2 regions of the Variovorax boronicumulans genome follow, and region 1 is predicted to be linked to the other one. Evidence: riboswitches for the same ligand, from Rfam matches in the RefSeq annotation. Region 1 holds a riboswitch; the other holds the start of a gene.
What was found. Region 1 has a riboswitch for glycine ahead of VHAB30_RS22315 (D-amino acid dehydrogenase). Riboswitches for the same ligand answer to the same signal wherever they lie in the genome.
Positions count from the first base shown of each region.

Region 2: linked by a shared signal. The riboswitch ahead of gcvT (glycine cleavage system aminomethyltransferase GcvT) and the one ahead of VHAB30_RS22315 (D-amino acid dehydrogenase) in region 1 are both predicted to bind glycine.

Region 1 is NZ_BKDH01000002.1:524,585-527,959, reverse strand. It holds gene VHAB30_RS22320 (RtcB family protein) at 1-767, shown strand, start outside; gene VHAB30_RS22315 (D-amino acid dehydrogenase) at 787-2,094, opposite strand; glycine riboswitch at 2,186-2,292, opposite strand; glycine riboswitch at 2,337-2,427, opposite strand; gene rfbB (dTDP-glucose 4,6-dehydratase) at 2,546-3,375, shown strand, end outside.
Region 2 is NZ_BKDH01000001.1:3,006,475-3,009,849, reverse strand. It holds gene gcvT (glycine cleavage system aminomethyltransferase GcvT) at 3-1,199, opposite strand; glycine riboswitch at 1,247-1,351, opposite strand; glycine riboswitch at 1,364-1,454, opposite strand; gene VHAB30_RS13785 (hypothetical protein) at 1,486-2,022, opposite strand; gene VHAB30_RS13780 (L,D-transpeptidase Cds6 family protein) at 2,119-2,601, opposite strand; gene VHAB30_RS13775 (MFS transporter) at 2,862-3,375, opposite strand, start outside.

The sequences.
Region 1 (3,375 bases):
ACCCGTGCCTGGGCACGCCGGGCAGTGGCAACCACTTCGTCGAGTTGCAGGTGGTCGACCAGGTGATGGACCGGCACGCGGCGTACCGCGCGGGCCTCAAGGCGGGCGAGGTCGTCGTGATGATCCACAGCGGCTCGCGCGACATCGGGTTCCATGTCGGCGGCCGCTGGATGGACCGCGCGCGGGCCGAGTGGCCGCAGGGCCTGCGCCATCCGAAGAGCGGGTTGTACGGCCTGGCCGGGCCGCTGGCGCAGGAGTACCTCGAAGCCATGGGCGTGGCCGCGCGCTATGCGTGGGCCAACCGCGTCGTGCTGGCCGAGCTGGTGCGCAAGGACTTCGCCGAGCTGCTGGGCGCCACGGCGTCGACGCTGGTGGTCGACGTGCCGCACAACGTCGTGCTGCGCGAGCACGGCATGAACATCCATCGCAAGGGCGCGACGCCGGCGCACGCGGGCGACCTGGCGCTGATTCCCGGGTCGATGGGCGATCACTCGTACCTCGCGACCGGGCTGGGGCATGAGGACTGGCTGTGGTCGTGCAGCCATGGTGCCGGCCGGCGCATGCGTCGGCAGGAAGTGCGCGCGATGCGGCCCGCACCCGACGACGCCGATGCCAGCTGGCAATGCGTGACGCTGCGCGAAGAGCGCCGCATCGAAGAGGCGCCGCAGGCCTACAAGCCGATCGGCGCGGTGATCGAGGCGCAGGAAAGCGCGGGGCTCATCCGCTGCGCCGTGCGGCTCAAGCCCTGGGTCACGTTCAAGGCGTGACCCGAGGGCGCGTGTCGTGTCAGCCCAGTGCGGGCTGCACGGCGCGTGGCGCGGGCGCCGGCATGCCGGCGAACGCGAAGTCGACCTCGGGCGCCAGCCCGCTCACGATGCGCGCGATCGACTTGCCCGAGCCGCAGGCGTGCGTCCAGCCGAGCGTGCCGTGGCCGGTGTTGAGGAACAGGTTCGGCAGTTTGGTCTTGCCGATCAGCGGCACGTTGCTCGGCGTGGCCGGGCGCAGGCCGGTCCAGAACTGCGCGCGCTCGGTGTCGCCGGCGCCAGGGAAGAGCTCTTCGACGCGCCGCACGATGGCTTCGCAACGCACGCGGTTCAGGTCGCGGTCGTAGCCGTTGAGCTCGGCCGTGCCGGCGATGCGCAGGCGGTCGCCCGATTCGGAGGTGTAGCGCGAGAACACCAGCTTGTATTCGTCGTCTGTGAGCGAGACCTGGTGCGCCTTCGACGCGTCCTTCACGGGCAGCGTCACCGAGTAGCCCTTGGCCGGGTAGATCGGCAGGCGGATGCCCAGCGGCGCGGCGTACAGGGGGCTCAGCGAACCCATCGCAAGCACGAAGGCATCGCCGCGGATGCGCTGGAAGCGGCCTTCGTTGTCGGTCGCCTCGACGTGGTCAATGCTGCCGCCGGCTTCGCGCAGCGCGGTCACGGTGTGGCTCATGAGGAACTTCACGCCGGCCGCCTCGGCCAGCTTCACCAGCTCGCGCGCGAAGCGGTTGGCGTCGCCCGATTCGTCTTCGGCGGTGTAGGTGGCGCCGGCGAGTTGGGGGCGAATGTGGGCGAGGGCGGGTTCGATCTTGATGGCCTCGTCGGCCGAGATGACCAGCCGCTCGCAGCCCAGGGCGCGCATCTGCTCGGCGGGCGCGAGGGCGCCATCGAATTCTTTTTGCGTCGTGTAGAAGTGCAGGATGCCTTGCGTGCGCTGGTCATAGTTCAGGCCGGTGTCTCGACGCAATTGCTGCAACATTTCCCGGCTGTATGTACCGAGACGCACGATCTGTTCGATGTTGTGGCGGGTGCGCGCGGGGGTGCATTCGCGCAAGAACTGCAGGCCCCAGAGCCACTGGCGCATGTCGGCGCGGATGCGAAAGAGCAGCGGCGCATCTTCCTTGCCGAGCCATTGCAGCACCTTCAGCGGTGCGCTCGGATTGGCCCAGGGTTCGGCATGGCTGACCGAGATTTGGCCGCCGTTGGCGAAGCTGGTTTCGGCGGCCGGGGTGGCCTGCCGGTCGATCACGGTCACCTCGTGGCCGAGTTGCTGGAGGTAGTAGGCCGAAGTCACGCCGAGCAGGCCGGCGCCAAGAACGATCACACGCATTGCAAGTACCTTTGAGTTTGCAGCGCTTGAACGGCGGGCGTGGAGTGCTATTGAAAAAATAGCAAGCAACCAGACGACCGATGTCCAAGTTGCCGCTCCCCCTGTCCTCGGTACCTGAGAGATTCACCCTGCTGCACCCGCAGCGGGTTTGCTCCTTCGGTGCGCCACATGGCGTGGCGGCTCTCCAGACGGCTGTATCGATGAGTGCAGTACTGACCCCTTGCCGAAGTTCCGTGGCGTTGCCTGGAATTTCGTCGGGCCGACCTGAGCGTTTATGGGAGTTTGCGCCTTCGGTAGGGCCTCCGTGGAGGCCCGCTCTCCTGCAATTGTTGGCGATTGTAGGCGGGCCCCGCAAGCCGGCCAAGCCCTGTACATCGGCACTTCACACCGATGGGATAATTGAATGTTGATTTTTGGTAAAGCAAACTTTTTTCTACATGCAGGGGACTCCATGATCCTGGTTACCGGCGGCGCAGGCTTCATTGGCGCCAATTTCGTGCTCGACTGGATCGCGCAGGGCAACGAGCCCGTCGTGAACCTCGACAAGCTGACCTACGCAGGCAACCTCGAGACCCTCGCGTCGCTCAAGGGCAACGCGAACCACGTCTTCGTGCAGGGCGACATCGGCGACAGCGCGCTGCTCGATCGCCTGCTGGCCGAGCACAAACCCCGTGCCGTCGTGAACTTTGCCGCGGAATCGCATGTGGATCGTTCGATCCACGGCCCGGAAGACTTCGTGCAGACCAATGTGCTCGGCACCTTCCGCCTGCTCGAATCGGTGCGCGGCTACTGGAACGCCCTGCCGGCCGACCAGAAGGCCGCCTTCCGCTTCCTGCACGTGTCGACCGACGAGGTCTACGGCTCGCTCTCCAAGACCGACCCGGCCTTCACCGAAGAAAACAAGTACGAGCCCAACAGCCCGTACTCGGCCAGCAAGGCCGCCAGCGACCACCTCGTGCGCGCCTGGCACCACACCTACGGCCTGCCGGTGGTCACCACCAACTGCTCGAACAACTACGGCCCGTTCCACTTCCCCGAGAAGCTGATCCCGCTGATGATCGTCAACGCACTGGCCGGCAAGAACCTGCCCGTGTACGGCGACGGCATGCAGGTGCGCGACTGGCTCTACGTGAAGGACCACTGCAGCGCCATCCGCCGCGTGCTCGAAGCCGGCAAGCTCGGCGAGACCTACAACGTCGGCGGCTGGAACGAGAAGCCCAACATCGAGATCGTCAACACCGTGTGCGCGCTGCTCGACGAGCTGAGCCCCCGCGCCGACGG
Region 2 (3,375 bases), on a different contig from region 1:
GGTCAGCCGCGGTAGTAGCGCGTCGGCACGAAAGGCAGGGTCGAGACCTCCATCGGCACCGGCTTGCCGCGCACGATGGCCTGCACGCGCGTGCCGGGCTCGGCGAAGGCGGCGGCCACGTAGCCCATGGCCACGCAGCGGTCGGCCGTGGGACCGAGCAGGCCGCTGGTGACGGCGCCGATGTCGTGGCCTTCGAGCGACTGCAGCAGCGTGCCGTCGCGCACCGGAATGCGTTCGAGCGCCACGAGGCCGACGCGCTTGCGCGTGAGCGTCTTGTGGTCGGTGTGCCCGGCCGCGCCCGAGGCGACGGCGGTCAGCTGGGCCAGCACCTTTGCCGCGCCCGGGAAGCCGCCTTCGCGCGCACCGCCGGCGCGGCGCACCTTCTGGATCGCCCAGTTGAGCGAGGCTTCAACCGGGGTCGTGGTGGTGTCGATGTCGTTGCCGTACAGGCACAGGCCGGCTTCGAGCCGCAGCGAGTTGCGCGCGCCCAGGCCGACGGGCTTCACCTCGGGCTGCGCGAGCAGCAGGCGGGCGAGGGCGTCGGCGTCTTTTGCGGCCACCGAGATCTCGAAGCCGTCTTCGCCGGTGTAGCCGCTGCGGGTGACGAAGGCCGCGATGCCGCCGATCTGCACCGCGCCACCGGTCATGAACACGAAGCGCTCGATGCCGGGCGACAGGCGCGCCAGCGTGGCGGCGGCCTGTGGGCCCTGCAGCGCCAGCAGCGCGTGGTCGGGCAGGGGCTGCACCTGGCAGCGCGCGCCGATCCTGGCCTGGATGTGGGCGATGTCGGCCACCTTGCAGGCGCCGTTCACGATCACGAAGAGCGAACCGTTGCCTTCGTTGAAGAACATCAGGTCGTCGAGGATGCCGCCCTCGTCGTTCAGCAGCAGGCCGTAGCGCTGCTTGCCGGCGGGCAGGTCGACCACGTCGACGGGCATCAGGGTTTCGAAGGCGGCGGCGGCATCGGGGCCGACCAGGCGCAGCTGGCCCATGTGCGAGATGTCGAACAGGCCGGCCGCGTCGCGCGTGTGCTTGTGCTCGGCCATGAGGCCGGCGGGGTACTGCACGGGCATGGAATAGCCGGCGAAAGGCACCATGCGGGCGCCGAGCTCCACGTGGAAGTCGTACAGCGGGGTCTTGAGAAGTTGAGTATCCGAAGAAGCGGAAGCGGAAGAAGCGGAAGCGGAAGAAGCGGCCACGGGGCACTCCAAAGGGGCAGTCGAAATCCATGGCTGCAACGCCACGGGCCACCCCTGCTGTCCGCTTTACCTGAGAGATTCGCCCCACGATCGGGGTTTGCTCCTTCGGTGGGCCGCGTGCAATGCCACGGCCTCTCTCCAGCAAGGAAACGCCGGTGGTTGCCGGCGTCTTGTCAGTCCTTTTGCCTGAGCGTTCGGGGAACCCCTGCGCCTTCGGCGGCCCCGTCGCGCGGGGCTCTCTCCTGACCCGGCGAGTGTAGTGGATCGCGGGGCCGGGGCTGGCGGCTCAGTGCACGGTTTCTGCCGGCGGCAGCAGCTTGTCGATGCGCTCGCGCAGCGAGTCGGCGCGCTCGGGGCCGGCGGCTTTCTCGATCTCGGAGAGCATCAGCGCGGCGATGGTCAGCATGGCCTCGCGGTCACGGGCCTCGCGCAGGGCGTCGCGCATCTGGTTGGCGAAGCGCGGGTCGCGGCGCACGAACATGCGCTCGCAGATGTCGAACAGGAACATGCGCGTGGTGGCCAGCGAGCGCTTGCCGTCGAAGCTGTCGGCCGAGGTGGCGACCTGGATCGGCTCGGCGGCGGGGACGGGCGTGGGGGCCGGTGCGGGCGGTGGCGCGACCGGGCGCGCGACCTGCAGGTAGCCGCGCTGCATCAGCCCCTGGATCGCCTGCTCGGCCTCGACGCGGCTGGGGAACAGCGGGCTGAAGTCGGTCAGCGAGCGCCGGCCGTCGGCCATGAGCAGCAGGGCGCGCTCACGCTGGCTGAGCGTGCGCTGCCCGGCCTGGAGTTCGTCGCGTGCCTTCTCGGTCTTGGTGGGGAACATGGCGGCCACAGCTTTCGGAGGTCGAAGGCTGCAGCATCGTTGCAAGTGGTGACATCTTCGTGAACCATTTGCCTTACAGGGACAAGGCGGCGCGCGTCAGTTGCCCGCGCTTTCCTTGCGGATCAGCCAGCGCGGGCCCACGCGCTGCAGCTCGAGCGTCTTGCGGTCGGTCTCGGTGAGTGCGTCGGCGCTGTAAATCTGCCGGAACTGCGCGCTGGCCGAGGTGCCCTGGACGCTGATCACCAGCCCCTCGATGCCCACGCTGATGCGCGACTTGCCCGTGATGCGGGCGCGCCGGTCGGCCTCCCAGCGCTCGCGGGTCTGGCCGCGCGCGGGGGTGAAGTCGCTCGCGTAGGCGGCGAGGTAGCGCTCGACGTCGCGCGCGGACCAGGCGGCGGCCCAGGCGCGCACGGCGCTTTCCACTTCGGCGAGGTGGGTGACGGGATTGGTGGGGTTGGCGGGGGCGGCTGCTGGTGCAACGGCTGCAACGGGTGCGGCGGCCGGCGTGGCCGCGATACCGGCGGTGGCCAGCAAGCCGGCAGCGACAAGGCTGCTGCCCTGGGCGACGATTCGGTGCATGGCGTCCTTCTCTTTCCTTCTTCTTGTCTGTCAGGCTCGACGTCGAAGCTTGCGTCGATTCTGGCAGTGAAAGAGAGCGCGTGCGGCGTTGAATCGCCCACGGATTTCGGTGGTCCGTGGTTCAGGGCGCGTGCACAGGACACCGGGTACTTCCCTCCGCGAATGTCCCCCGCCTTCGGCTCCTCCTTGATTTCGCTGCGGGAAGCACCCAGTGCCCTGTGCACGGTGGGCGCTGCCGTTGCGCGGGAACGGAACTCAACTCAGGCCGCCGCAGCCTCGCCCGCCATCACCTGCACTGTGCGGTTGCGCAGCCGCAAGGCGAGCACGGTCGCGACGCACAGCACGCACAACACCACCGTGAGCGTCACGCCGAGCCCGCGTGCATCCGACAGGAGGCCGAACAGCGGCGACACCAGCCCGCCGACCGAGAGCGCGAGACCGAGCGTGATGCCGCTGGCGGTGGCCGGGTTGCGCGGCAGGTAGTCCTGCGCGAGCGTCACCTGCGCGGCGAAGGGCAGGAACATGCTCATGCCGAGCCACGCGGTGCAGGCCAGCGCCGCGCCGGGCGTGGAGGCGAGAACGAGGCCCGCCATGGCGGGCAGCGCGAGCAGGTAGCCGCAGCGGATCGTGCCCATGCGTCCGATGCGGTCGCCGAGCCAGCCGCCGGCCAGCGTGCCCACGGCCCCAGCGGCGGTGAAGGCGGTGAGCGCCGCGGCGCCCTGGAAGGTGCTTCCGTGCAGGTCGCGCGTGATGCGCAGCGAGAGCATCGACAGC